One region of the Paenibacillus sp. T2-29 genome, then DNA from elsewhere that is predicted to be linked to it. Evidence: riboswitches for the same ligand, from Rfam matches in the RefSeq annotation. Region 1 holds a riboswitch; each other region holds the start of a gene.
The links. A riboswitch is a leader RNA that binds a small molecule or an ion and turns the genes downstream of it on or off. The one in region 1 is predicted to bind cyclic di-AMP.

Region 1 (7,591 bases):
TCTCGCTTCTGGCTTTACTTCGGCCTGCCCGGATGAAAACAGGGCATTATCACTAATGGTGATCATCAGCTGGGATTGGTTCAGCTTGGTGTTCAGTAGGGTGGACAGGCCGTTATTTTGAATATACTGATCCATTTGCTTTTTAAGCTTCTTTAAATCTTCTTCTTCCCGCTGGGCGAGTTGCTTTTGCAGATCAGAGGTGGAAGTGGCTTTCGATTTTAAGGGTTGTGATACCTCTTCTTTATTTTTGCCCATATCCATGGATTGTGACGACGGATTCGCGGCTGAGTGATCCAGCACGCCAGTACCGCCACTAAAAGCTGAACTCAGGGATTGAGCCATAGTTTCAAATTTTTTGGCATCGAGCGAGCTCATACCGAATAAGACAATGAAAAGAGCCAACAGAAGGGTCATTAAGTCGGAATATGGCAACAGCCAGCTTTCGTCAGCATGCTCTTCATGCGGTTCATGTCTCTTTTTACTCACTGGAATCGCCATCCTTCTGGGTCATCGAAGCCCGTTCGGTTGGAGTTAGGAAGATTGCTAGCTTCTGGCTGATGGCAATCGTCGAGATACCAGATTGAATGGAAAGCAGACCTTCGACCATCATTAACTTAAGTTCCACTTCTTTCTTGGATAGCCGTTTCAGCTTGTTGGACATTGGATGCCATAGGACATAACCTGTAAAAATACCGAGCAACGTTGCAATAAAAGCGGCTGCAATGGCATGGGACAGTTTTTCCATGTCACTAAGGTCGGCCAGAGCGGCGATCAGACCTACAACCGCACCAAGTACCCCGAGTGTTGGAGCGTACATACCGGCTTGGGAGAAAATCAGTGCGCCAGCGCGGTGTCTATCTTCGGTAGCGTTAATGTCTTCCATCAGAACATCGCGTACGAACTCCTGATCATTACCATCGATAATCATTCGCATACCGCCGCGCATAAAGGGATCGTCGATCTCTTCGACCTTGGATTCCAGCGCGAGCAGACCTTCACGACGGGTAATGGATGCCCATTCGGTAAATGTACCGATAAGCTCCTTGCGATCCAGCAATTTCTGCTGGGTGAAAATAATTTTAAACAGCTTTGGCACTCGTTTCATGTCATCCATCGGAAACGCCATGAATATACTTGCTGCTGTTCCGACGAAAATAATCATGTAAGCAGCGGGATTATTGACCAGATTGACGACTGGCGCGCCCTTCAGGATCATCCCGACGACCAGTGACAAAAGCCCGAGCACAAGTCCAATAATGGTTGTAATTTGCATGATACACCTCATCCATGAGAATAGATTTTGAATCCTTTCATGCCGCATGGGTCGTCCTTGCCCCAAGCGCGTCATTATGAGACGGATTATAGTATTTATCGACAAAACTCTCTTTTTTGTTAAGGGCCAATTTCCGGTATAATAAAGTGATTATGTATTGAATCGCTGAACCATTGGAGGAAATAGCATGGGAGTAAAGCATGGGCGCGAGTATGAACAAATTTTGAACGATTTGACAGAGGCTGTGGGACGCATCCCAGATAGCTATGAATTTTTTGAAATGGAAGCAGAAGATTGGGACAGGCTGAACCCGATGGGGCGTCAGGAAGTCAATGAAGCTTTGGCAGAAGACCTATTTTATGCACTGGGTACGGAGCCCATAATCACTGTAGGCAGCGGCGTTGTGATTTATGAGCCGGAGCAGCACCGGATCTATGTACTCATCGGAGATGAGGAGCTGACGTCGGTCCCTTTGATTTGAAGGCCGTCTTATGGATTTATCAACGGGGCCGTGGTAATATGTACACCAATATATCGTAGTTTTGGCCGCATGTAAGCGGCTAAAAGGCTTCCGTATAAACGGGGAGGAGTTCGTAACATGCCTTTTACACAAGAAGAGATTGAAGCACATCTGGAGAAACTGGAGGGCTGGGAACTGGAGGAAGGACGTTGGATCGTTCGGAAATATAATTTTTCCAGTTTTATGAAGGGAATTGCATTCGTGGATGAAGTTGCCGCTATATCTGAGGCATTCAATCACCATCCATTTATTACGATTGATTACAAGACCGTGACTCTGCGTTTGACCTCTTGGGACGATGGCGGTATTATGGCCGTAGATATTAAGGAAGCCCAACAATATAATGAAGCTTTTGAAAAAATGCGCAGCAGTCATTGATTTTATAATGATCTGTTGTATATATTAAGAGCGCCTTCGCTATACAACATCGCGGTTGTATAGCGAAGGCGCTCTTATTTATAGAACCCGGTTCTGTTGTTCAGGACGATATACCATACAATAGAACGGTTTTCTGCCATCTGGAGTCTGACGTTCATAGGTATCCGTCAGCTCAAATCCAGCTGTCTTGTAGGCTCGTATAGCCCGCTGATTCCAGGTGAGAACCTCTAGGTCAATTTCATTCTGTGGATGACGTCGTCTGGCTTCCTCCGCAATGGCCCGGACAAAATCGGAGCCTGTGCCATGTCCGCATCTTTCGGGATGCATTCCAAGACCCAGCCGGGTCACACCGACCATAGGAAAATATTGAGCAAATCCCGTCAGCTCATTCTCTTCGTCCAGAACGGCAACATATTGCTCTTGGCGAAGCGTGGGACTTCCAAATTCGACTTCAAGTGCCTTCATTTGTTCCCAGGGAAGCCAGCCGTATATGTTGTAGGGAGGATCATAGCGCCACTCACAGATTTCAGCCGCTTGATGCTCGTCCATCGGTACAATCCGGTAGTTGGATATTGAGGCCGGCACTTTTCCATTCCTCCTTATGCAGGTACTTCAATCATTAACCACAGATTGTAGACAAGTTGTAGGAGAATGGCAAGCGTGTTTATTTCGTACCTAAGTCGGGTATACATTCAATAAGAAGGATTTACTGCTCATATGCTCCCCCAGCGGTGGCGGTAAAACCGACGGTGTTCGCTAAAACTGAAACCTTTTGAGGTGTCAGTTCGTCAGTAATGATAATAATTACTGATGTAGTGGACATAAAAAACCGCAATTCGATTCCGGCCAGAATCAAATTGCGGCTAGGGTTAGCTTGCTGTGCGGTAGTTATTCTACGTTGTCGTCATCAGGAATATCTGAAGCTACAGAATGGTAAGCGTCTGTGCTCATAATTCTTTTTGCACCGACATAACGGTTAGCGTAATAATTTTCGTTCAGTGAGCTAACTACTACACCACGTGAAGTCGAGGAGTGGGCGAATTTCCCTTCACCTACGAAGATACCTACATGGGAAACGCCTCTTCCTGTGGTGTTGAAGAACACCAGGTCGCCTGGTCTCATTTCATCGCGGGATACAGAAGCTCCCATTTTGAATTGTGATCCAGATTGATGCGGCAGTTTAATTCCCAGTTTGTTGAATACATACATTGTGAAGCCGGAGCAATCGAATCCCTCGAGTGTAGTACCTCCGCTTCTATAGTTCGTTCCTTTGGCATCTTGGATGACCTGGTCCATCTTAGAGTCTGCAAATGCACTGCTGCCACCGAATGTAAAAGATGTAAAGGCAATGGCGAGACCCATGGCTGCGATCGTTAGCTTCTTCTTCAAAAAAAATATACCCCTTCCAATGCCTGCGAGGTTAGCTTAAGGATTCGGTAGAAGGTTCCCCTATGACCACTCTGTTGCGAGATCAATTCACCCAAACTGGTTCCCCCGCTTCCTAGGTGCCAGGAATTAGGCTTAACTTAAGATGTGCACCTTGGAGAGCAGTATTCACGACAACGATGTTTTTAAGATAAAGGTTACAATAAAGATTACAAAGTTGTTACTATCAGTTCACTGCGATTATTGTAACAAAGACAGCAGGCTTTGGCAAATGTTTCATCGCAAAAAGTTACAAAAAAAATCTGTTCCTAACGCCCTAGGAACAGATTCTGTTAACAGTATTCAGTTATGTGCCGTTTGCACGGGAAAGAAAAAAGTTTTTTCGACAGCTAAAAATGCAGGAGAAAGCATAAAGAGAGGGATTAGCCTCTGCTGGAGATATCGATGTGCCATAGACGATACTGCGAACTGATATGCCACAGCCTGACCAGACTGGTAACAAAATGATACGATTGCTGGAGAATTAGCGCCAACATACCAGTCCAAATCATCGCTACGGTGCCAAATAGACCGAAGACCAGCAGCACACAAGCACCAAGCAAGAGAGATACGCTTACAGCCGGAAGAAGCTGGCGAAAGAAGGCGAGCAGGGACGATAGTATGGCGTGACCACTGACCGTGCCCAGTTGCATATACAGGATGCACTGCCGAATGAACCAACCGTAAGCCACCCACCCAATGGCATAGGGCAACAAATGCAACAGGTAAGAGGAAGATTGCAGCGTTCCTGCTACAATAGGATAGAGTCTCGGTACCACCCAGAAGGCGGGAAGCAGCAGCAAACCCAACTCGATGATGTAATACAACAGAGATGACATACCGTGACGTTTCATCCCCTTGAAGAAGGACAGGCTTTGCGGTTCAGACGCATCGGTATACAGGCTTTGATATATGCCAGCTCTAATGAAGGGAGTGATTAGGACGCGCAATACGGTCGCCCCTAATAGTATCCATAAATACACATGTACTTCCTGGCTGTCCATCAAGGCGATCTGCCCCTCCATCCAAAACAAGGTCTTTCCCAGCTCGTTTTGGCTCTGATCAGGATAACGCAGCAGCAGCGGGACAACGGCCGACTGTACCAGCCGATAGAGAAATACTCCCCACAGCAGACGATACAAAAATAAAATGATAACGATATAAAAGCGTATGCGCACTAGCGCCCAGCCTTCTTTTAAAACAGTCCGCATCTATAGACACCTCACCATGACAGACTTCCAAGCAGTGTCTCCAACAGCTTGGTTACACTCACACTCCAACGGGTTTGTTGCTTTTCGTCCAATTCAGCCTTCAGGCTATTATTAATATGCTTGTTCTCCAGTGCAATAGTGTATAGAGGATCAACGGTCACATAGGACACGGGAGAGGTGCTTTTGAGTCGGAAAGATGTACTTTTGCCCGTACCGTCCCATGCCTTAAATATTGTGGTGCCATCCTTGAAGGTAAATTGAACAGGGATCTTGGGATAATCCGCTCCTTTTTTGCTAAGCGTCACGATTGCTTCATATCCATTCTCCAACTTGCGGTTCGTGATGCGATCGACAGAAAAGTCCGCCATCTGGCCGTCATATACATATTGTTCAAAATAGTGGCTCCATGAGCGTCCAGTCACCCTTTCCACGACACGCTGAAAATCCTGTGAGGTCGGATGCTTGAATCGGTAGGTCTGGACATAGGTTCGCATAATCCGGTCCATTTTTTTCGTACCCACCTGACGTTCAATACCTCGTAGTACCAGCTTGCCTCGTGAGTAGGCATTTTGTGCATACTCAGCCGACGATCCGTACTTCCAGGATTCGCGGTTTAGGGGCTGTGGAGAAGCTACCTGTCCGGATTGTAATGGCAAGTTGGGGATAAGCCCATATTCTTGCTCCATGAGCCGTTCTTCTGCATAGGAGGTGAAGCCTTCATCCAGCCAGGGCTCCTCAAATTCATTATTGGCTACCATTCCGTAGAAATATTGATGCCCAATCTCATGAACCAGCGTCCGTTCCAGATTATAGCCGGGATTCAGTTGGTCCGCAGCTGCGGCCGTGATGAGTGTCGGATATTCCATGCCGCCGGCTCCACTGCCTGTTTTGGGTGGAACGACGATAGATAGAGTGGAATATGGATAAGGCCCGTACCATTTGCTGTAGTACGAAAGGGCGGCCTTGGCTGCGCTCATATAACGTCCTTTGAGTTCCTTATGGGACGGGTCTAGATAGAGCTTGATTTTGACACCAGGAACTTCAGTAGAAGAAAAGGGTTCTTCTACGGCTACAAAGTTGGGTGAAGCGGACCAGGCAAAATCGTGTACATCATCGGCATAAAATTGATATATTTTCTGGCCGTTCTGTCGTACTGCACCACGGGTGGGAAATCCGGTCGCTGCTACGATGTGTGTTTCAGGCACCCGAATTCGTATGCTGTAAATTCCAAAATCGGCATAGAACTCGGAGTTGCCATGATACTGATGGAGGTTCCAGCCCTCGTCGGCGCGTCCACGTTGTCCTGCAGTCTCATAGACGCTGAGCTTTGGAAACCACTGTCCAGCCATTACAAAATCATCTGTCGCACCCATACGAGCAAAAATGCCAGGCAGTTTGACTTCAAACTTCATATATAGTGTGATTTCTTCGCCACCTCGTACTGGCTTGGGCAGACGTACCTTCATGAGCGAACGGTCACTTGCGTTACCGTCATCTGGTTGTACATATTGAGTACGGTGCATGAGAGATAAACCATCTTCTGTTTTTAGTTCGGTCAGCGTCATGGAGCCAAAGCCGTCCTTGGGCATGGTGTCTCCGCGCAGCTTTCCCCCGGATTCTTTCATAAAGGTGGTTTCCATAGAAGAGAAGGCATTCGGGTATAGATGAAGATACAGATCATTCACAGTTTTCTTGCCCGGATGTCTCCAGGTCAGTGTCTCAGTGCCTCGCAAAACCCATCCTTTTTCCAGAGATACATCAATGTGATACTCCACCACCCGTTTGCTGAGAATTTCCGAAGCGGGCTGTGGAGGGTTCTTGGGCAGGTCGGGCATGATGTTGGCCCCTAGAGGCTTGCCCATATCTGGCGCAAGCGCAGACTCAGACTCGGAGCCGTATAGTGGTTTGCCTGCAGACTGAGGGGCGGATTGCGATTGGGGTTGCCAGGCAAACCATAACGTCCCTGCGAGGAGTCCGAGGGCTAGTGTAGACAATAAAACGATTTTGGCGCGTGCTGGGGTCATACAATGGATACCTCCCGTTGACAAGCATCTACAGCATGTATATGTTTGCTTTCGCGAGATTATTAGTTAAAATATTTATAGTGTAGAATGAGTGTGAAGACGGAAATTGGAGGCCTAGTGACGCATGAGTGAAAATCAGCCGGACGGCAAAAAGCAGATTGCACTGAATATTGTCAGTGGCAAGAGTAAACATAAGGGCTTCGGCGCAGGCTCGATCGACCTGAACAGCATGTCCCCGGTCATCATTGACCGAGGAGAGGCAAAAATTGATATCGGTGCCATGCATGCCAAAAGTAAAGTAGAACGTGGAATCAAGTTCTCTACGAATAAAGAAGACGTACCGAACGGACGCCAGGTATGGCTGGTATGGGTAGCTGTGGACCGTACGCCTGAAGGACGTATGTACGGTGGCGCGACGGCCTGCGAGATGCTGATTGACGACGAAGCTAAACGCGGCTGGAAAATTCTTGCCGATCATGTTAATCGTATGGATTATGCACTCAAGCGCCGTTTCATGCTGGATGATCTCGGCAGCGAAGATAAAGCAGCGCTCAAAAGCCTGCTGATTTCGCATAATCAGGAATGGTGGGACGCTTCGCCAGAGGAATTGAAGCAGGCGCTCGAAGGGTAAGCCTAGCGTTAACAGTGCACACAACTGCTTAAAGAGCAGTCGGCAGTAAGGTTCAGAAGTAGACCGATACCTTGGTTGGGGTCGGTCTACTTCTTTTTCATGTAAGTTATGAACATCATCGCCTTGACA
Region 2 (7,591 bases), on a different contig from region 1:
CACGCGTAAACATTAACATTTCGTGCCATAGTTCATCCACATCACTACTGAACATAGGCACCCGATTCATAATGGCGCATAGCATGAAGTATCGTTTTAGCTCATGCCAGCGCCAATTATATTCTTGCTCCGTCAGGCTAGGATTGGCGTCCATGACACGTTGCTTTACGTTATGAGCATAGGAGGCTGGAATGGATCGCTCCAGCAGCTTCTTCAGCTCCGTAATCTCTCGATGACGCTCCTGCGTAAGTGACGAAGGAGACGGAGAGCTAAGGAAAAATGCATTCCGGCGCCGCGTACTTCTGTTTCCACGATTCCTGCGTATAGCACGGAATATAAACCAAAGAATGATGAGACCAACCACAATAAACAACGTCCAAAAGCTAGTCATACTATTCATAATGGCACTCCTTTCTAGAAGAAGACGGCATTTCCGATTTTAGCTTTTGCTATTCAGTAGAGCGAATTCTTTTTTTATCTGTGCCAGCAGCTCAGAATTTGTGATTACATCGCAAGCCGTCCATGCCAAGGTTCTCGCGGCCAAGAGCATTCCTTCCATTGCGCGGTCCTGCATTGCTAAATCGCGAAATTCTGGTGTATGCAAGGCATGCTTCTCGTCAATAACTTGAATGTACGGGTGGATCGCAGGGCAATGAAGTGATACATTTCCGATATCCATAGAGCCATGATCTTCACCTTCCGTAATATCTTCTTGCGCAATGCCAGCCTGCACCAAATTTGCGGTAAAGGTGTCGGAGAGTACACGATTAGTCACCATTTCATCGTAAGAAGTCTCATAATTGGAAGTTTCCAAACGACACCCGGCTTGTAAAGCAGCTCCTTCAGCAATTTGAACAACACGGCGGGTAAGCGGGTTCAGCTCTTGGCGTGTAGCGGCCCTCACGTAAAATTGGGCTGAGGCGTAATCAGGAATAATATTGGCAGCCTGCCCACCCTGATTAATGATGCCATGGATACGTACCGTACTTTTTACCTGTTGCCGAAATGCGTTAATCCCGTTAAACGTTTGAATCACAGCGTCCAAAGCATTAATCCCTTCATGCGGACTGGCCGCAGCATGAGCGGATTGACCAAAAAATTCGAACTGCACAGCATCAATCGCTAGCGATTTTCCTGATTTTTCGTAGCGGTCAAAGGGATGTGTCATCATAGCTATATCGCAATCATCAAACAACCCGGCCGCCGCCATCGGAACCTTTGCACCGCGTGTTTCTTCGGCAGGTGTGCCGTATACACGTACTTCTCCACCAGTCTCGTCGATAATCGATTTGAGACCGACGGCAGCGCCTGTACTCATCATACATATCAAATGGTGCCCACAGGCGTGTCCTAGCCCTTTCAGAGCGTCGTATTCTGCCAGAAAAGCAATGATTGGTCCAGGCTTGGTTGCTTTGTAAGTAGCAATAAAGGCTGTTTCTATACCCAATACGGGTGCCTGAACTTCAAATCCGTGAAAAGCAAGTTCTTCTTTTAAACGGGCAGAGGCCAGGAATTCCTCGTTTCCAAGTTCAGGGTTTGCGCCAATATATAACGAAATGTCCTTAAACCGCTGGGCGTGCTGTTCAATGGTGTGTTGAATGGTCTGTTTGAAATTCATGCTAAAAACTCCTTTATATAAGCTGTAATGTAGGTACTGCGATAGATATACTAAAATTGTACTATAACATTCATTGCATAATCATGCATATTCATTTATAATGACACAATCTTATTTATTATAAAGAATTTAAGGAGAGAAAAAAAGATTGAAAAAGGCATATCGTTTTACCGCCCTGGTTTTGTCGGCGGTTATCTTACTGTTGGCTGGTCTTCCGATGCTCAATGCATACGGAACGGAAGCAAAACCACAGAAAAAACTTGTAGTGGGCATGAGTGCCGACTTTCCGCCGTATGAGTTTTATAAAGTCATTAACGGTAAGAAAACCATTGTTGGGTTCGATGTGGAGATTGCCAAGGAAATCGCCAAGGATCTGAACGCAGAGATGGTCCCAGAGGACATGAGCTTTGATTCCTTGCTGCCTGCTCTGCAAAGTGGTCGTGTAGACTTGGTGCTGTCCGGTATGACACCGACGGATGAGCGCAGAAAGAGTATTGATTTTTCGGATGTGTACTATCACTCCAAACAAGTCATTATGGTACGCCCGGAGGATAAGGACAAATATTCAACGATGGCTACTCTGAAAGGAGAGAAGCTCGGTGCACAGAAGGGGAGTATTCAGGAAGAAATTGCACAAAAAGTGCCTAATGCTTCGGTTACCTCATTAGATAAAATATCCGATCTGGTACTCCAGCTTCGGACCAACCGTATCAACGCGGTTGTAATCGAAGATACCGTTGCTAAAGGATACACACTAGACGGTACCGTAACACTTGCTAAGGCAGTACCTGAGGATGAAGGAGCAGAAACTGCTGTAGGCATTCGTAAAGGAAATGCGGAATTGCTTGCTTCAGTAAATAAAACGTTGGCTCGCCTGAAAGCAGACGGTTCGATTGAGAAGTTTTCTACAGAAGCGAGTGCACTGTCTGCCGACAGACAGGTTTCTTCGAATAGCATTGTAGATATATTTATGAAATATCGTAGTCTTTACGCTACGGGTATTGGCTACACTCTGTTGTTGTCTGCACTCGGAGTATTGTTTGGATTCATTATTGGTCTGATCATATCCTTGCTGCGAATGAGTGGTATACGTATCATTGAGTGGTTAGGTACCACATATGTCGAGATCCTGCGCGGTACACCTATGCTGGTACAGCTCATGATCATTCACTACGGAATTGCTTTGACGCTGGGTATCAATTTTACCCCACTCCAGTCGGGTGTGATCACATTGTCTCTGAATAGCTCGGCATATTTGGCTGAAATTTTCCGTGCGGGTATTCAGGCCGTAGACCGTGGACAGATGGAAGCTGCCCGCTCGCTCGGGATGGGACGAGGCAAAGCAATGCGTCATGTCATTTTACCGCAAGCATTTAAATCTATATTGCCTGCTATTGGTAATGAGTTCATTACGATCATTAAAGAATCATCAATTATTTCGACCATTGGGATGGTGGATATTATGTATCAAGCCCAGGTCATTAAGAATATTACCTACGAAGGCTTGAGTCCGTTCGTAATCGCAGCCGCTATTTATTTTGTAATGACATTCAGCTTATCTAAGCTGTTGGGTTTATGGGAAAGGAAGTTGAGAGCCAGTGATCACCGTTAAACAACTGCGTAAATCATTCGGTAAGAATGAAATTTTAAAAGGCATTGATATAGATATCGCCAAAGGTGAAGTAGTCGTCATTATCGGCCCGAGTGGTTCAGGAAAAAGTACGTTTTTGCGTTGTATGAATCTGTTGGAACAGCCAACAGAAGGGGAAATTTTGTTTGAGGGTGAGCCGATTACGGCCCGTGGTCATAATATTAATGCGACTCGGGAGAAGATGGGGATGGTTTTCCAGCATTTTAATCTGTTTCCGCATAAAACAATACTGCAGAATCTGACGCTTGCACCAACGCAGGTGAAAAAGCAGTCGGGGAAAGAAGCGGAGAAAATTGCGCTGGAGCTCCTGCGGACCGTGGGTCTTGAGGATAAGAAGAATACCTACCCGAACCAGTTATCTGGCGGTCAAAAACAACGTATTGCGATAGCACGTGCTTTGGCCATGCAGCCGCACGTAATGCTGTTCGATGAGCCTACTTCTGCCCTTGACCCTGAAATGGTTGGAGAGGTTCTGGACGTGATGAAGAAGCTCGCTGAGGGCGGCATGACGATGGTGATCGTGACGCATGAAATGGGCTTTGCCCGTGAGGTAGGGGATCGAATCATCTTTATGGACAACGGTCAAATTATAGAACAAGGTACGCCTGAGCAAGTATTCGGTACTCCAAGCCATGACCGTACCCGTGATTTTCTTGCTAAAGTGCTGTAAGAAAATGCTTTTATAAAATATTGACAAAGCCCTTCTCGTGATGATGTTTCACGGAGGGCTTTTCTCTTTTTGTCACTATATCTCCATATTTTCGTAACAGAAAACGGATTCTTGATGACAAAATTGTAACGAGTATAGTATGATATTCAAGGTTACCAACATTTTCATGCAGATAAGGTTACAAAATTGTGATATTATGCAGTAAGCCAAAACTTACCGGGGCAGCAGTAATGATAATAAATACTCAGGTGCTGGGCTCAAACCATGGGAAGTGCGGGGGACGTAACAACGGCAATGATTCCAATGCATCATAAGATGTTGTGGAATATGCCTAGGGGTGAATTGCACAAGCATAGGGCTTCTCCTGAGTCCGAATCCGACAGCTAACTCCGCAGGCATAACAGAGGAGGTACATATCTTGAAATATTTAAAACATATTGGACAAACTATGAAATTTGCGGTGCTTGCTGCAGCTATTGCAGGGCTGGCACAGACAGCTGGAGTAGCAGATGCTGCTTCGCTTCATACTGCCAAAGAAGGCGATACCTTCTTTTTGCTTGCTCAACGTTATGGGGTATCAGTAGATGAGTTGACGAAGGCTAACCCGGATATTGCGTCCAACAACATATATGCAGGTCTGCAAATTAAAGTGCCAGACGAAAAAAGTGTAAAGGCGGCTTCGGATTCGAAGCCACAGCTTCTTACAGAGAAAGCACCAGCGAATGAGAAGCCAACAATTGAAGCATGGGGCAAAACATTCAATTACAGTAAAGTAGTTGATGTTAAAGCTACAGCATATTCTGCCGCAGCTGATGAAAATGGCAAATGGGGTGCGGTCGATTATTACGGCAATCCACTTAAGCTAGGTACAATTGCGGTAGACCCGAAAGTCATTCCTATGGGAACAAAGGTGCTAGTTACAGGTTATTCCCATCCCGGCTTGCCAGACCGTTCTTTTGTGGCCGTTGCCCGTGATCAGGGCAGTGCTATTACCGGAAAGCGGATTGATATCTTTATCCCTGGCAATAAATCATTCGTGAATGACTTTGGCTTCCAGAATGTGAAACTGTACGTCATTGATAAATAGCATTGTGCTTAGTATGATTTAATTAAACATAATATATGTTATGTAAACTTGATCTATCATACAACATATAACTGGGACGACTTTTTATTAGGCCCAGTCGTTTATCGCTAAAAAAGGCTGTCTTACAAGCAGAAGTATTCTGCTCGTTAAGGCAGCCTTTTTACGTTGTTGGTATATTTGAAGCTTAGACATGCTGTTATTTTCGTTCCGATGTGTGAAGTAGCCGGGGGACAGTGACAAATTTGTAGCCCTTAGCTTTTAGAGAGTGGATTAGACCCGGCAAAGCTTGGACAGTGCCTTGCAAGTTGGAACTTTGACCTCCACCTGCATGCATTAAAATAATGGAGCCAGGTCCGGTAGCCGGGATCACGTTGCGCTGAATTTGTGTTTTGCTTAATCCCTTCCAGTCTAGAGAGTCCACATTCCAATTGACGATCATGTACCCATGACGACGTGCCCATTGGATTTGAGGCTCTGTGATTTCACCATAGGGTGGTCGTATCAATCTGGGCCGAAAACCTATGCTGGCTTCTAAAATGCGTTCTGTTTTTGTAATCTGGTGGCGAAAACGTTCTGGTGTGGCCTTCCTGAAATCCGGATGAGTATAGGAATGGTTTCCTATAGAATGACCCTCGCGGATGATGCGGCGTATGATCCCCGGATGCTTTTCCGCACGGTGACCGACGATAAAAAAGGTAGCTTTGATACCGTTTGCGTGTAATACGTCCAAAACCTGCGGCGTATACCTTGAATCGGGCACATCATCAAAGGTTAAGGCAATTTGGCGGGTGTGCGGGCCGCACATTTTAAAAATGTCCGCATGCTTTTTTCGTAGCATCGCTAATGTTGGAGTAGCTCGATCTTTACTTTGATATACCGAAGTAGCGGCAGCAGCTTCCTTGGGATGGGGCGTTCCGATGTTAGGAGGCGTGTCCGCGTGAACGGGAAAACTTGAAAATGCTAGTAACAGTGCTAAACATGGCAACACTCCCCTGTACCGCATTTGTATTCCCCCTTTCCGTGCAGTGGTACCTAGTGGTGCTCTCAGCTATTATGTACCTGTCCTATTAAAATTATGCTGGTGATTGAGTGAAGCCCTACACGGCTGAAGAGAAGTACATCATGAAGCGGGTATCCGTGAAGATGACGAAGTAAACGTACATTTTCTCTTAAACATGACCGAAAACTGAAGCATTTTCGCAAGTTTTAGCCTTACAAAGGATTCGGTATACCGTGACAGCTGGTGTATAATGGGGATGCTATTCATAATGATACATACTTGGAATTGAGGGAAGGATGGATAAAAGTGACCGACTTGTTTACTCCTTATCAATTAAAGGGGCTTTCATTAAAAAATCGGATTGTCATGCCCCCAATGTGCCAATACAGCGTGGAGGCCAAGGACGGCAAACCGACGGATTGGCATTATGTCCATTATGTGAGTCGCGCGGTAGGAGGGACTGGGCTCATAATTGTGGAAATGACAGCGGTTCATCCGGATGGACGCATTACGGATCGTGATTTGGGCATTTGGAGTGACGAACATATTCCTGCATATCGCAAAATTGTAGAGGAAGTCCACAAGTATGGTGCCAAAATTGCCATTCAATTAGGCCATGCCGGACGCAAGGCCGAGGATGCTGAGACACCTGTAGGCCCGTCCTCGATCCCCTTTAGTGAACGCTTTAAAGATCCCCACACTTTGACGAGAGCAGAAGTCAAGGAACTGGTTCAGGCCTACAAAGAGGGGGCTCGCCGGGCGGTAGAAGCTGGTTTTGACACGGTAGAGATTCATGGTGCTCACGGCTATCTGATCCATCAATTTCATTCCCCTTTAACCAATACCAGAGAAGATGAATATGGGCAGGATTTGTCACTGTTTGGTGTTGAGGTGATCCGTGCTGTTAAAGAGGTACTTCCTGCTGATATGCCTGTGCTAATGCGGATATCTGCCAAAGAATATGTCCAAGACGGATATGATGTTGAATACATAGCAGCCATAGGGGAACGATATCGTGATGCAGGTGTAGACATTTTCCATATTTCTTCTGGTGGTGAGGGTCCGATAGGCTCCAGCGGAGGCCCGTCTGCGCGTGCTGGTTATCAGGTCGATTTGGCTCATACCATCCGTGAAAAATTGAATGTGCCTGTCATTGCTGTCGGCTTATTGGATGATTATGAGGATGCCCGCCGAGTCGTTCAGCAAAATGAAGCTGATCTGGTAGCCATAGGGCGTGCCATGCTGCGTGATCCCTATTGGGCGCTGCATGCTTCACGGGCGCTAAAAGTACAGGCAGATATCCCAGAGCCTTATCTACGCGGTTTTTAGATATTTTTGAAACCTCTTTGCAAAGCTTGCGTAAACATGTGTACAGAGCTTAAAATTTAAGCATTCAATTCTAGGAGGAACTTCACATGTCTATTTTCAAACGATTAAGAGATCTTACGATGTCTAACATTAACGCCATTATCGACAAGGCAGAAGATCCAGTTAAAATGACGGATCAATACATTCGTGATATGCAAGAGGATCTGGAAGACGCAGAGAAAGCGGTAGCCGCTCAA
Region 3 (7,591 bases), on a different contig from region 1:
CCAACTACTGATGGGAGAAACATTTGAGGCCGTGACACTTGCACGCAATAGCGAGGAATTTTATCTGCTGCAACGGATCCAGGACGAGGTTCACCGTTTTGCCATTACGTTCCACCGCGAGCAGCGCGGCAAATCTATGGTAACTTCCCAGTTGGACTCCATTCCAGGCATCGGCGAGAAACGGCGTAAGTTGCTGCTTAAGCATTTTGGATCGCTCAAAAAAATAAGAGAGGCCAGCGTCGAAGACTTCCGGCCTCTCTCTATTGGGGATAAGCTTGCTCGTCAGATTATAGCTGCCCTTCGGGAGGAGGAGTCGTAGAATACGGCTCCTCTTTTTTCATGGGTTCAAACATGATTCGATTAGGTTTTTTGGGACTAAACCAGTAAATGATGTAGCCTACAATAGCCGGAAGTAAGATCCAGAATAGGCCGGCGCTCACATTCACGGTGTCTCCCAGACTTATCACACTAAGCCCCATTAATATGCTATCAAAAATAACGTGGCTGAACATAGCAGCGATAAAGCCGTAACGCAAGAACACGAAACTAAACAGCAAACCAAGAAAAGTCAGCTCAATAGGTCTGGAAATCACCGGATAGATCGGATAAAGCGTATGTCCCAGTGCCCAAATAAGCGTAGTGATCAGACAAGCAACAAACGTATTCTTGACTATTTTTTTTACCATCGGAATACCAAATAGACGGTAAACAGTTTCTTCTCCAATACCTGCCATCCAAGCCATAATCGGCAATAGCCATGGATAAGCCATATTGTAAGGGGACTGCGTGGCGTCTGTAGTGGAGAACGTATTAAATGTGCGCTCCAATACAAAGAACAAAATGGATTGTACGCCCAGTAAAATGAAGGCCCACAAGTAACCGACATACATACTGCGAAGCACATACAATCCGTAGCCCGGCTCTTTAGCACGTGGCCATGCATTTAGTCCAACCTGACGCATAAGCCCGTCACCGCCTACCAAGGAGAAATAGATAGCTACAGCCATGAAGAAGGTAACACCAACCTGGAATACCATAAGAAATATAAGCATGCCCTTACTGCCTGCTTCAGCTTGCAATAAAGGTAGCATGTTCATTGTCCCAGCTATACTAGCAATAAAGTATACAATGGACAGAATAATACCGCGCACAAATGAAGTATGTCGTCGGGTGAGTGACGCATACACAATGGCAAGTACGCCTAGGACAAAGCTAAATAGGGCATAACCCGCATAAGTCATCCAATTCGCCCAGTATGTTTGCTTTTTAACATAGTCGGTATAGGACGAAGGGGCCGAAAAGCTTTGGGTAAACGAGCGAACATCCCCGTCTTCAAAAGTAAAAGCCAGCGTAAGTACCGAGGCGCCGATTTTCTTTCCGTCCACGGTATATTTTAATCCACCTTCCCCCTCAGTGGTCGCGAGCTTCAATTCAGATGGCTTAAAGCCAAAGCGTTTGATCCATATTGCTGCAGCCTGTTCCTTGGCTTCGAGCGTCATGTCACCCTCAGCTACACGTACAAGTCTGCTTCGTGCTTGTTCATCTGTAGAAACATCAGCCTGTGTGTAATTGGTGCTGGAGGTGATCCGTTTAAAGCTAACGACCTTCCCAGTGGATAAATCCACATGGATTTGCAGCTTGCCCTTCGCTGAGGAGTCAGGCAAATCAACCCGAAAGGTTTCATAAGGATAATTTTTTTTCCATGTACGATCGTACTCTTGAACCAATTTTTCTCTGGATAAATAACCGTACAAATCTGTTTCAGCCTGATAGGTTACGACGGGCTTCTCTGGCTGTGATTCCGTATAGCCCAGCTCGGAACGGGCAAAGTCCAGGGCGTGTATGACCGCTTCTTGTTTGCTGATGACCTTTGCATTCATCAATGATTCCGGACTTGGATTGCTAATTGAGGGAATAAGCAATTGAAAGATAAAAAAGCAAATCAGGCCAACCCCGCCCAGCAAGCCTAATTTTTTGAAGTTGGCCGTGAGCACGACCGGTTTCCCGATAGGATTCATGAGTTTCCTCCTTAATCTGTAAATAAGAACATCCATTAAAGATATCATACTGCACAGGTTCCCGCCAACAGACCAGCGATATTCATGAAAACAGAGTGAAAGCACTTTAAAGTTTTAATAAAATTAGATAAGCTGTGATTAACCGATGTCTATTCGCGAATTAAAGCCAATTTCACGTTTTTTCGGCGAAATCGGTTTTGTGATCTGGATAGAGAAGGATTATAATCTTGAGGCAATGCCTATGAAATATATGGGTAATGATATACATTTAAGCCGAATTTCTATGAGAAAACGGGGGAACCATGTTACTGGGGTGAATTTTACAGCCGATCCTGATGGACCGGAAGTGTAAATAGGGCATACTGTGCTGTCCGAATCCGTCAGCTAACCTCGTAGGCTGTGGACAGGAACCAAGTCAGGCACTCGGTTTTCCGGTGTCTTTTTTTGTGTGTATAAAAGTGTTTGGATTGGTTAGACCGCTGCGGGTTCAGATTATTCCTTCGATTGCTGTTACCCCCGGATTTTTTTTGATTGTATAAACCCTTTAATGGTTAAAATCCGGAGATAAAGGCAAACGCTTCGCTTCTTCAGAACAATTCTGCCCCCTTCGCTGCTGCTCGCCAATAGCACAGGGAGCCGAGTAGTGTTTGACATGCATTCTTCCTGTATTCAGGGAATGCTAATTATAGCTACTTAAGGTTTGGAAAATCAAAAAAATCAGGGGCAACGACGATCGGAAGATAAATGGAACGCGTAGCGGGCTTACACCGTATTAAGTCACTGTTTTTATAGTTTTAAGGATTAGGAGAGAAGTGATGAATAGATGAATCCCAATGCACGCTGGCTTCGGCTTTCTCCACCGCAGATATTCGTTGCAGGCTTTGCCATTATCATTCTAATAGGTAGTTTATTGTTAATGCTGCCCGTCTCTAATACAACTGGAAAACCACTTGCGTTTATAGACGCTTTGTTTACTGCCGCGTCCGCGACCTGTGTAACCGGACTTGTCGTTAAGGATACAGGGCTCTTTTTTACAACCTTTGGTCAAATCGTTATCGTTGCGCTGATCCAGATCGGTGGTCTTGGCTTTATGACCATGGCTACCTTGATTGCGCTGGTGTTCAAACGTCGCATTTCCTTGCGGGAGCGCCTTATTTTGCAAGAAGCGATGAATCAGACCTCTGTCGAAGGAATTGTTGGATTGATTCGCAAGGTGCTATGGTACTCGCTGATGATTGAGGGCGTATGTGCAGCTATTTTTTCGATTCGCTGGTCATTTGATATGCCTGTCGGCAGGGCGATTTATTTTGGAATTTGGCATGCCATTTCCATGTTTAATAATGCTGGTTTTGATTTATTCGGTGAATTTCGCAGCCTGACAGGTTATGTATATGATCCGATTGTTAATTTTACAGCCATGTTTCTCATTATTTCGGGTGGTATTGGTTTTGTAGTGATGTCAGACCTGGCAGATTATCGTAAGCGTAAGAGACTATCCTTGCATACCAAGGTGGTACTCAGCATGACAGCTGCTCTGATTGTCGTCGGGACGCTCGTCATTTTTGTATTTGAGTTTACGAATCCAAAGACGCTTGGCTCGCTTGATTGGGGTGGTAAACTGCTGGGTTCTTTATTCCAGTCCGTTACTCCACGTACCGCAGGTGCCAACACGCTGGACATTGCAGGCTTGCGGCAGGCTACGCAGTTTTTTATCATCATACTCATGTTTATTGGAGCTTCGCCTGGCTCCACTGGGGGCGGGATTAAGACCACTACATTTGCCCTGCTCATTGGAGCGGTGTTTTCGATGCTGCGGGGACGGGAAGATATTGTGCTGTTCAGGTACCGACTTGCGCAGGCACGAATTTATAAGGCTTTGACCATTACCTTGCTGGGGCTGCTGTTCGTGATTGGGGTGACGATGATTCTGTCGGCAACCGAAGATCATCATTTTCTAATGATCTTGTTCGAGACAGTGTCTGCATTTGGTACAGTAGGGCTGTCTATGGGGCTTACACCTGATTTGTCAGTTGTAGGCAAGCTGGTGATTACTCTGACGATGTTTGCAGGCAGGCTGGGTCCACTCACGCTAGCTTATGCACTGGGACCGAAAAAGGGTAAGGAATTGTATCGTCATCCAGAAGGTAAAATAATTATAGGGTAAGGGAGTTTTCGAGTAGATATGAAAACGCAGCAGTTTGTAGTCATTGGCCTGGGACGGTTTGGCTCAAGCCTGGCTTTGCAATTGGTGGATATGGGGTGCGAGGTGCTGGGCATTGATCGGAATGAGGATGTTGTAGACAGTATGAGTGAGATCCTGACACATACTGTCGTGGCGGACGCTACAGATGAGGATGCGTTGCGGTCACTGGGCATCCGTAATTTCGATTGCGGCATTGTTGCAATTGGTGATGATATTCAGGTAAGCATCCTGACCGCCATTTTGCTGAAGGAGCTGGGTGTGAGAAAAGTCGTAGCCAAAGCTATATCTGTACTGCATGGGCGTGCGTTAGAGAAGCTTGGGGTGGACCGAGTCATTTATCCGGAACGAGATATGGGTATTCGGGTAGCGCATCAGCTGGTCACGCCTAATCTGCTCGATTATTTGGAGCTGTCCAAGGAATACAGCATTGTGGAACTCAATGTGCCTGCATGTCTGAATGGCAAAACGTTAGCAGAATTAAATGCTCGTACCCGCTTTGGTTGCAGCATCGTGGCACTTCATACGGCGAATGGTATCTTGATCGCGCCGACAGCTATGGATCGGCTGAAAGCAGACGATATTATGGTCATTATCGGCTCCAATGACAATATCGGCCGCTTTGAGGATGAGGTCGTTAATGTCAATGAAGAGGGTTAAATTCTCTACACCATACGGTAGCCTGCAAACGATGCACGTGTCTCGCTAATCCAGCGTCGTGCTGTCGGGCCGAGATCGGCCGTTTCTGAGTATATGAGGGAGGTCGTTCGGCGTGTCTCCTTCAAATCAGGCAAGTACAATGCAGTAAGTCCATTATCTCGCAGCAGTTCGCTGCGCAAGTAGGATTTGGGCAGCAAAGCGGATGCCTTGCAGGTTGGAAGCAGGCGTACAATCGCCTCGAAGGAGTCGATTTCCATGCGGATATCCGGCATAATGCCGCTGCGCTGGAACAAGTCATCCGTCAGGCTGCGGTACCAGGTTCCTTTGGAGAAAATGATCATCGGCAATCCTTGCAGGTCCTTCATTGAAGCCGTTCCTGTCTTGACAGTTAATTCATGCCCGATGGGGACGACTAGCTCCAAATGATCGTCAAATAACGGAATGCAGCGTAATCCAGCTTCATGAATGGCAGACCCGACAACGCCGGCGTCTGCTTTTTTGTCGCGTACAAAGGCGACGATTTCATGCGTTTTGCCGGTGAGCAGCTTTAGCTCAGTCTGAGGATGCTTGCTCATGAAAGCCTCGACGAGGGTAGGCAACGTCGTTTGGAGTGTCGTAAGACTTGCGCCCAGAGTAAGCATGCTCTGGGCTTCATTTTTGTGCTGTGACAGCTTTTGTAAGAAGCGAAGCTGACGTTGCCGTTGCTCCAGCGCGAAAGTATATACAAATCGGCCAGTCGATGTAATTTCGAGCCGTTTGCCCCGACGATCAAAGAGATGGACACCCAGCTCTTCCTCCAGCTTGGCAATTTTGCGAGACAGGGCGGGTTGGGACAAATTCAGCAGTTTGGAGGCTTTATTCAAGCTGGACTGCTCGACAATGACGGCAAAAGCGTTCAAATCCTCAAACAAATCTTCCACTTCCTCTCTATATGCAAAAAAGACATAATAATTAATACGTATATTGCAATTCCATTATAAGCCGAAAAGGAGTAACATGAAAGCGACACAAGATGTTCACACTTTTGTTTTTCCTTATAAGGGACACCTTGTTGAACATTCCCTGTCGGGAACTGTCATTTTATATGTTATATTACTATTGAAAACGCTATTATTGGGAGAAGGGAGCATGACCTAGATGAGAGGATTTTATTCCAGAAAGCTGCATTCACTTCTTGGCGTCATTCCGTTGGCTCTATTTTTTGTTGAGCATTTGGTGACGAACTTCACAGCGGTGGAGGGCGGTAAGGAAGGTTTTAATCGCAGCGTGGCCTTCCTGAATGGTTTGCCGCTGGTTATTGTGTTAGAAACGTTATTCATCTACTTGCCATTATTATTCCACGGGATCTATGGCTTGTATATCGCTTATCAGGCTGATCCGAATGTTAAAAGGTTTGGCTATTCGCGTAACTGGCGCTTTTTGTTCCAGCGTATTTCCGGCGTCATTACGTTTGTATTTATTATCTGGCACGTATACGACACACGCTTTCAGGTGGCCCTGGGTAATGTCACTCATGAGGAGCTAGGCGGCGTAATGCATGGTATAGTGACGAACCCGGTCTATTTTATTTTGTATTTAATCAGTGTCGTTTCGGCATCATTTCACTTTGCTAATGGACTGTGGGCATTTATGGTCAGTTGGGGGATTACCGTGGGACCACGTGCCCAAAAAATATCTTCCTATATCTGTATGACCCTGTTCGTAGTGGTGTCGATCGGCTTCGTTGCTTCCCTGCTTGCATTTCGCAGCGCGGAATTCCAGGAAACGGCAACAGCCTTGGTGCAATGCAGCGCCTTTAAACAGCTACTGTAAACGAGTTATTTAAATTATACATCGTGTTGAGATTCTATTCTGATTTGTAAAAGGGGATTTAGTACAAATCCTGAAAAGAAGGAGTGAGCAGAAATGGCAGCATCCAACATTATTGTCGTGGGCGGCGGTCTGGCAGGTCTAATGGCTACGATCAAGGCGGCAGAAGCGGGAGTCCACGTTCATCTATTTTCTTTGGTTCCGGTCAAAAGATCCCACTCCGTTTGTGCGCAGGGCGGCATTAACGGTGCGGTAAATACCAAAGGTGAGGGAGACTCACCCTGGATTCACTTTGACGATTCAGTCTATGGCGGTGACTTTCTGGCAAACCAGCCGCCGGTAAAAGCGATGTGCGAAGCGGCTCCGGGAATCATCCATCTCATGGATCGTATGGGGGTTATGTTCAATCGGACACCAGAAGGACTGCTGGATTTCCGCCGTTTTGGCGGTACCCAGCATCATCGCACAGCCTTTGCTGGTGCGACGACAGGACAGCAGCTCCTGTATGCTCTCGATGAGCAGGTACGACGCTGGGAATCTGCTGGTTTGGTGACCAAGTACGAAAACTGGGAGTTTTTACAGGCTATACTGGATGATGAAGGCATCTGTCGAGGGATTTGTGGGCAAGATTTGCGTACGATGGAAGTGAAGACTTTTGCAGCGGATGCCGTTATTCTGGCATCTGGTGGTCCCGGGATTATTTTCGGTAAAACCACAAATTCCGTCATTAATACCGGTACGGCTGCCGGTGCAGTGTATCAGCAAGGCGTTCGCTATGCGAACGGTGAATTTATACAGATTCATCCAACGGCTATACCCGGTGACGACAAGCTGCGTCTCATGTCCGAGTCGGCACGGGGAGAGGGCGGTCGCATTTGGACGTATAAAGACGGAAAGCCATGGT
Region 4 (7,591 bases), on a different contig from region 1:
TATTCATGGCAAGACCGACATCTGCCTGCGCCAGCGCTGGCGCATCATTGGTACCGTCCCCGGTCATAGCCACCAGCTTACCCTGCTCCTGCTCCCGGCGGATAACCGCAATTTTATCTTCCGGCTTGCTTTCAGCTACAAAATCGTCCACCCCTGCTTCACGTGCAATGGTAGCAGCGGTCAGCGGATTATCACCGGTACACATAATCGTGCGGATGCCCATTTCCCGGAGCTGATCAAAACGCTCCTTCATGCCCGGCTTCACCGTATCCTTCAAATAAATAATGCCGTATATCCGATCATCCAGCGCCACTGCTAGCGGTGTACCTCCTTCTGCGGCTACCTGATTCGCTTTTTCCTCCAGATCGGCCGGAACACTGCCTTCTTGCGATACAATCCACTGCCGGACAGAGTCCACGGCGCCTTTGCGTACTCTTCGTCCATCAGCGAGATCCAGACCACTCATCCGGGTTTCTGCCTTGAACTCGATAAAGGTTCCACCTGCTGCCAAGGATTCATCCAGCGTGTATTCCTGCTTACGCATCAATTCCAGTACCGAGCGTCCCTCAGGCGTCTCATCCTTTAGTGAACTCATCGCTGCCCATTTCGCTAGCTCTGCCTTTTCTATACCATCTACAACCACGAATTCACTCGCCATCCGGTTACCGAAGGTGATGGTACCCGTTTTATCTAGAATCATCGTATTGATGTCCCCGGATGCTTCTACCGCCTTGCCTGACATGGCCAGCACGTTAAACTGGGTAACTCGGTCCATACCAGCAATTCCAATGGCCGACAAAAGCCCGCCAATCGTGGTCGGAATCAGACAGACCAGCAACGAAATCAGCACGGGGACAGGCAAATCAATCTTAAAATGACGGGCTATCGGGGCCAGTGTCACCACCACAATGAGAAAAATAATCGTTAAGCTAATCAGCAATGTATTCAGCGCAATTTCATTTGGCGTTTTTTGCCGCTGTGCACCTTCCACGAGCGAAATCATTTTATCAATAAACGTTTCACCCGGCTCAGTCGTAATCCGCACCTTAATGCGGTCACTGACTACCCGCGTCCCGCCGGTTACCGAGCAAAAATCACCGCCCGATTCCTTAATGACCGGAGCTGATTCTCCCGTAATTGCAGATTCATCCACTGAGGCCAGGCCTTCAATAACCTCACCATCGCTTGGAATCATTTCGCCCTGAGAGACGATTACCACGTCACCTTTACGCAATGCTGTTGAGCTGACCACCTGAATCTCATTCCCGACGAGCTTATTAGCTTGTGAGTCCTGCTTGGATTTTTTCAAGGAAGCAGCTTGTGCTTTCCCCCGTCCCTCCGCGAGCGCTTCAGCAAAGTTAGCAAAAAGCAGCGTGAACAACAAAATAATAAATACAGCCAAGTTAAAGCCCATTTCCTTGCCGGTTCCAAAATAACCGGGAAGCAGTAGCATGAGCAGTACGACCAATGTACCGATCTCCACGACGAACATGACAGGATTTTTCATCATGATCATCGGATTTAATTTGATAAAGCTATCCTTGACCGCCTGCTTCAAGATGCTTCTATCCAGCATGCGTTTGCGTTGTTCCTTCATGATCAAGCACCCCGTTCATCCATTCTCATTTTCCTTCTATGCTCATTCTTCATCACATGGTCAAAAATTCAGCTACAGGACCCAGTACGATCACCGGCAAAAAGGTTAACGCACCAATCAACAGGACCACTCCGATTAGGATGGCTCCAAACAGCTTGTTGTCCGTGCGCAGTGTACCCATCGTCACCGGGGTTGGCGCTTTGGCATTCAACGAAGCCGCCACAGCCAGCAATGCAATCATGGATACATATCGTCCAAAGAACATAACCGCTCCTGTTGTAACGTTCCAAAACACGTTGTTATCCGAAAGACCTTCAAATCCCGAGCCGTTATTTGCCGCAGATGATGCATATTCATAGAGCACCTGAGTCAACCCGTGATATCCGGGGTTAGAGACCGCATCATATCCCCAATGACTCATAAACGCAAGCGCAGTGGGAGCAAGAATAAGAAACGGATGTACCAAAATGGCAATCGCAATCAGCTTCATTTCCTTGCCTTCAATTTTCCTACCCATAAATTCCGGGGTTCTTCCGACCATCAGTCCGCATATAAACACTCCCAGAATCGCATACATCAGCATATTCATCAGCCCGACGCCCTTGCCGCCAAAAATGACGTTTAGCATCATTTCTCCCAAAGCAGCCATACCACCTAGCGGGGTCAATGTATCATGCATATTATTGACCGAACCTGTCGTTGCCGCCGTTGTGACCGCAGTGAATAATGCCGATTGTCCAATGCCGAAACGAACCTCTTTCCCTTCCATGCTTCCCTGAGATGCATCCATACCCAGTGCCTGGATTAACGGATTACCTGTTTTCTCCGACACATACGTTATGGATAGAAAAATAAGGAACAAGACCATCATCGAGCTAAAAATAATCCAGCCCTGCTTGCGATTACGGGCAAACAATCCAAAAGTATACGGCAGCGAAGCCGGCATTACCCACATTGCTAAAATTTCCAGTACGTTCGTCCAAGGACTTGGATTCTCAAAAGGATGAGCAGAATTAGCTCCCGCAAAACCGCCCCCGTTCGTGCCCAAATGCTTGATGGATTCCAATGAGGCAATGGGTCCCATAGCAATCTGCTGCTGTGTACCGCTTAAAGTCGTAATATCCGCCGTGGACTGTAGCGTCTGTGGTACTTTTAGTCCCACCAGCACCAGCGTAAGTACAAAGGCAAGCGGCAGAAAAATCCGTATGTTGGCTTTAATAAAATCTTGAAAAAAATTACCCAGTCCTTCACCGCGCCGCGTCAGTCCCCTCATAAAAGCCGCAGCAACCGAAAACCCCGAAGCAGCCGAAGTAAACATCATCATCGTGACGAACGCCATCTGTGTCAGATACGTAAGCCCGCTTTCTCCGCTATAATGTTGGAGATTCGTATTGGTCATAAAGCTGATTACCGTATTAAAGGCCAATGATGCTTCCATATTACTGTTTCCAACCGGATTGCCTGGGAGTATAGCCTGCAAGCGCAATAGCAGGTAGCTGATCCCCACAAGCACCACATTGGTTGCAATGAAACTCATAGCATACGTGGTCCAACGCATGCTGTCCTGTTTCTTCAAGCCTACAACCTTATAAATCAGCTTTTCCGTTTCACCAAAAATCCGATCCGTCCGATTCGGTTCATTCGAGAATACGTGATACATATAGGTGCCCACCGGCTTTACCAAGAGCAGCAATATGACGATCACAACTCCAATTTGCAGTAGCTCCATCCTCTATTCCTCCTTATAATGCTCCTGCATTTGGAACAACAGACCTGATTCAGAACATCCAATGAGTGCACACGTTTGCGAAAATCTACACCTCTGATGCTTCATTCTTGATCTGCTGTTCCCGCCTGCTCGATCCTATAGTTGACTAGAACTTTTCAGGATTCAGGAGTGCGTAGATTAAATACACGAACACAATAGCCGTGAGTCCTAGCACAACAATCATCCTCTTCGGCCTCCTTTTGAGGTCTGCGCATCACACCAGCGTACAAACAGCAGTATCACTCCATAACTCACAGCCATTATGAGCAGCATGTATAAATCCATCATGTTCATACCCTCCATATCGCTCTTCAGATCGTCATTTCCGATTCCATCATAAAATCATAAACCAGCTATGTTATAAGTGCTTATCCGTTCAGCAGGAAACCCACCTCTCCGTTCAATGTGTAGATCACATGGTCCGCTCCCAATCCCCGATAAATTCCTTGTGGATTACAGCCGTGCGTAATAACATAGATCAATTCTGATGTTAGTGGCCGACATATTTGCAGGAAACGGCAAGTCAGATTCAAGCTGTTTTCGAACAAATACACACTACCAATTTCTTTTTTAGGAAAATTCCATTTTCCCGCTTGCATCGTATTGATGCGCACAATGTGCTCCACACCCATTTTTTTGAGCTGTCGTTCCTCCTGAGTGCTATTTGTGAGAACTGCAAACGCCAATTTTTTAAACATAAGCAATTTCACAAAACTTCTGCCCGCTTCATTCGGTGCAGTGACAATAATTAACCGACCTTCCATCAGTAGCTCCTCTCCCGGTATAAAAAGACAACAAAAAGAAGCCGAAGGAAAAAGGCTTCCTCCGGCTTCATACATTCCATGATAAAATAAACCATGGTTGCACACGGCGGTTTGTTGCCTCTCCCTGTACGCTTACGAGGTTAGCTGTCGGATTCGGACGTGAGAGTCGCCCTATTTACGGCACTTGGCCGGAAAATTCACCCCATGAGACACACACGGCTTGCAAAGCCGTACATACTCGTTGGTTCCCCCGCTTTTGCAACTGCAAAATTCAGCGCTTTAGACAATTCGTTGTTGCTTCATTGGTGTTAATTTGAAATTACGTCTTGAATCATACACCCGTGCAAGGAAGACTGTAAAGCTCAACGGCGGGGCTATAAATCACCCTTTTGAGCATAGGAGATTAAGAATAACGCTTACAAGGCATCTATGCTTCTCGTATCTCTTTAAAACTCTGTATTTCACCCCTTTTTGAAAATGAAAGGCATGTCAATATTGGCGTAGGGTATGGCTTAGTTACTCCTTATTTGCAAAAAGGAAAGAAAATACGCTATATGTGCCAGATAATTACCGATTGAACCCGTTTTTATGAGAAGAAACACCTCAATTAGCTCCATTTGAAGTGCGATTTACCGTTTTGAACAAAAGACGATTTTACAATGGTCCAATGCCCGTATACTCTTCCGGACTTGCAACCCCTTGTTGAGTTGCTTACAATTTAATTGCAGAATATTGAATGAGGAGGGATATCTTGACCGTATATAAATATGATGCACAGACCCTACAAGGGGTACAAATTCCGTTATCCACATACGAAGGGAAAGTTCTACTTATCGTGAATACTGCCAGCAAATGTGGGTTAACCCCCCAGTACAAGGCGCTACAAGAGCTATATGACCAGTATCATGAACAGGGGCTCGAAATTTTGGGATTTCCCAGCAACCAGTTCGCCAAACAAGAGCCGGGTTCCAGCGAGGAGATCTCCGAGTTTTGCCAAATCAATTACGGTGTGACCTTCCCCATGTTCGCCAAGACAGATGTCAACGGTGATCAGGCACATCCTCTATTTCACTACCTGACCCACACCGCTCCAGGAGTATTAGGCTCCAAAGCGATCAAATGGAATTTTACTAAATTCTTAATTACACGAGAAGGTAACGTATTTAAGCGTTATGCGCCGCAAACCATTCCAGATAAGCTTATAGGAGATATTGAGAAGCTTTTGCGGAAAAACTGACATCTTTCTTCATTACAGTTAACGAGCGGTCCGCTGTCCATATGACCGCTTCTGTAACAGAATGATATAACGAAAAATATTTAACGAAAAAAGCACCCCTTCACGTAAAACGTGTCAGGATGCTTTTTCAACTGGGTATTACACATGATGCGGTCGAGAGGACTCGAACCTCCACGGGCATACGCCCACTACCCCCTCAAGATAGCGTGTCTGCCATTCCACCACGACCGCATGTCATAATGTATTGAGGCAACAGATTTATTATACTCTCTCAGCAACAATTTGTAAACAATAATATTATAATTATTTTTAGTGTAACTTTATATAACATATATAAGCAATAAAAATATTTAATTTGACATGAAAGAGCCCAAAGTGTAAATATATATTACATAAATGATTGAATTATTATTGTATAAATAAGATTAGAGTCAAATAAACTGACACAAATATTCACCTCAAGGAGGCGAACCATCCTGCATAAAGGTAACCGATTGCTAAACTACGCATTGTTGTTGGACCCTTCCCTACCCATTGGTGGTTTTACCCGTTTCTACGGACTGGATGAACGTTTCCGTAACGGAAACTTGAACAGTCTACAGGATCTGAAACATTTTATGCGAGACGATTGGTATCCTCAAATTACAACCCTTGACGGCATGGCCATCAAAAGTCTGTATGCAGCCATCCAGCAGAATGACGGTTGGCGGATCGCCCTTATTGATAAAATGCTGTACACCCAACATCCTTCCTCGCATTATGTGAAAAAATCACGACTTTCTGGCCAGCGTCTGCTCAAGCTCACCAAGGCTCTTTATCCTTGGCTTGCATTTGACCAACTGGAAGACACACTCACTCAATACAATGCAATTGGCACACTCGCTACTGTCCACACTTGGATTAACTTCCTTCTCGGAACCGATATAGAACAGACCATTCACGGCTATTTTGCCACAGCGGTATCCTTCTGTATCGAAGATGCCTTCAGACTGCTCAATCCTCCTTACGAGGAAAAGAATCCTCTTATCGATCACATGACCAGCGAGTTGCTCACCACCTGGAAGAAATTTAACGAACCTACGCCAAGCTTATTTCAGCCTCACCTTTTCCATAGCCATCAGACCAGTTCCTACATCACTCAGCCACCCTATATGAGCCATAGTAGCCAATTGAATGCATCCAGGCCCTTTTCCTCCTCCATCCTATTCAAACGCCTTCCAGTCTCCCTCTGATGCGTCGTTTTACCAGTCTAGCAGTCACAATAAAAATACTCTGCCCTTTTCTCAAGCGGCAGAGTATTTTTAATTCATGTATCCAAATTCATACCACTTACAGACTATAGTCGGATTATTTTCACTTTTTGCACTTAATTAAGTAATTATTTTAATAAAATAACGCATTTAAGATTGTATAAACACGTATAAAAGTGTATCATAGTTTTAGATGGTTAATTCTAACATGTTTACTGATGATTATTATATCACACCAATTATTCTGCAAGAATCCGTAAGGGGCGATTTCTCTTGAACAACAAAATGCCTGTCACCTCCTTCGGGTGGGCCATCAAACAAAGGCTTGTCGAGCTTCGACTGGATCAGAAAACATTTTGCGAGACACACAACATCCCGCCTTCACGCTTGTCCAATCTGATTCACGGCACCCGTAAAGCACAAAGGTACAGAAAACAAGTTGCTGCAATTCTGAATATCGACGATAACGATTATAAGGAGGCGACACCACACTAAACCCAACAAGCATTCCAGCATCCGACGCGCCGCCATATTATCAGGAAATCAAATAAACCCGTAAACCGAACCCCTTAGTCCGTTTTACGGGTTATCCACCCAGGCGTTTAGCCATAGATTATTCAAGTTTCGCTTTGTCCTTCTCCCTTTTTTGCTTACGGTATTTCGCAAATTCAACATATTCTAAAATAAAGTTCTGTTCTTCTGTCTCAAGATCTTCAGCCTGGCAATTCAATGGCCCCATCACCCCAAAAAAATAAGCAGCCTTCTGCTCCTGAAGCACGCCTTCCCCCGGCTTAATTCCTTTCATCAACCAGTCGAGCGATACATTAAAAAAGTCCGAAATCTGAATCAAATGGGCGGTACCTGGCGTTGTTTTTCCTCTTCTCCAATCACCGAGATTCCCTGAGCTGATTTTAAGTTTTTCACAAAATGCCTTCTTGGTCATTCCCCGATCCTTAATTAAAGCTTCAATCCGCT

Region 2: linked by a shared signal. The riboswitch ahead of ACU1JV_RS16025 (3D domain-containing protein) and the one ahead of ACU1JV_RS27775 (C40 family peptidase) in region 1 are both predicted to bind cyclic di-AMP.
Region 3: linked by a shared signal. The riboswitch ahead of ACU1JV_RS17780 (TrkH family potassium uptake protein) and the one ahead of ACU1JV_RS27775 (C40 family peptidase) in region 1 are both predicted to bind cyclic di-AMP.
Region 4: linked by a shared signal. The riboswitch ahead of ACU1JV_RS07035 (hypothetical protein) and the one ahead of ACU1JV_RS27775 (C40 family peptidase) in region 1 are both predicted to bind cyclic di-AMP.

What each region holds. Positions count from the first base shown of each region.
Region 1 covers NZ_JBREVE010000019.1:40,649-48,239, reverse strand. Annotated here, with positions in the region: gene motB (flagellar motor protein MotB) at 1-486, opposite strand, end outside; gene motA (flagellar motor stator protein MotA) at 479-1,273, opposite strand; gene ACU1JV_RS27790 (hypothetical protein) at 1,461-1,754, shown strand; gene ACU1JV_RS27785 (4a-hydroxytetrahydrobiopterin dehydratase) at 1,872-2,171, shown strand; gene ACU1JV_RS27780 (GNAT family N-acetyltransferase) at 2,250-2,756, opposite strand; gene ACU1JV_RS27775 (C40 family peptidase) at 3,060-3,560, opposite strand; cyclic di-AMP (ydaO/yuaA leader) riboswitch at 3,566-3,703, opposite strand; gene ACU1JV_RS27770 (hypothetical protein) at 3,980-4,807, opposite strand; gene ACU1JV_RS27765 (M1 family metallopeptidase) at 4,819-6,831, opposite strand; gene ACU1JV_RS27760 (YwhD family protein) at 6,956-7,462, shown strand.
Region 2 covers NZ_JBREVE010000005.1:153,874-161,464, forward strand. Annotated here, with positions in the region: gene ACU1JV_RS16005 (hypothetical protein) at 1-400, opposite strand, end outside; gene ACU1JV_RS16010 (M20 family metallopeptidase) at 440-1,618, opposite strand; gene ACU1JV_RS16015 (ABC transporter substrate-binding protein/permease) at 1,767-3,230, shown strand; gene ACU1JV_RS16020 (amino acid ABC transporter ATP-binding protein) at 3,217-3,939, shown strand; cyclic di-AMP (ydaO/yuaA leader) riboswitch at 4,184-4,352, shown strand; gene ACU1JV_RS16025 (3D domain-containing protein) at 4,358-5,026, shown strand; gene ACU1JV_RS16030 (polysaccharide deacetylase family protein) at 5,223-6,029, opposite strand; gene ACU1JV_RS16035 (NADH:flavin oxidoreductase/NADH oxidase) at 6,333-7,355, shown strand; gene ACU1JV_RS16040 (PspA/IM30 family protein) at 7,442-7,591, shown strand, end outside.
Region 3 covers NZ_JBREVE010000006.1:129,061-136,651, forward strand. Annotated here, with positions in the region: gene uvrC (excinuclease ABC subunit UvrC) at 1-319, shown strand, start outside; gene ACU1JV_RS17775 (CPBP family intramembrane glutamic endopeptidase) at 288-2,018, opposite strand; cyclic di-AMP (ydaO/yuaA leader) riboswitch at 2,280-2,432, shown strand; gene ACU1JV_RS17780 (TrkH family potassium uptake protein) at 2,842-4,182, shown strand; gene ACU1JV_RS17785 (potassium channel family protein) at 4,201-4,878, shown strand; gene ACU1JV_RS17790 (LysR family transcriptional regulator) at 4,884-5,789, opposite strand; gene ACU1JV_RS17795 (succinate dehydrogenase cytochrome b558 subunit) at 6,016-6,690, shown strand; gene sdhA (succinate dehydrogenase flavoprotein subunit) at 6,784-7,591, shown strand, end outside.
Region 4 covers NZ_JBREVE010000002.1:283,937-291,527, forward strand. Annotated here, with positions in the region: gene kdpB (potassium-transporting ATPase subunit KdpB) at 1-1,597, opposite strand, end outside; gene kdpA (potassium-transporting ATPase subunit KdpA) at 1,650-3,326, opposite strand; gene kdpF (K(+)-transporting ATPase subunit F) at 3,472-3,549, opposite strand; gene ACU1JV_RS07035 (hypothetical protein) at 3,734-4,129, opposite strand; cyclic di-AMP (ydaO/yuaA leader) riboswitch at 4,243-4,416, opposite strand; gene ACU1JV_RS07040 (glutathione peroxidase) at 4,881-5,366, shown strand; tRNA gene ACU1JV_RS07045 (tRNA-Leu) at 5,515-5,597, opposite strand; gene ACU1JV_RS07050 (urease accessory protein UreF) at 5,861-6,598, shown strand; gene ACU1JV_RS07055 (Rha family transcriptional regulator) at 6,890-7,111, shown strand; gene ACU1JV_RS07060 (helix-turn-helix domain-containing protein) at 7,230-7,591, opposite strand, start outside.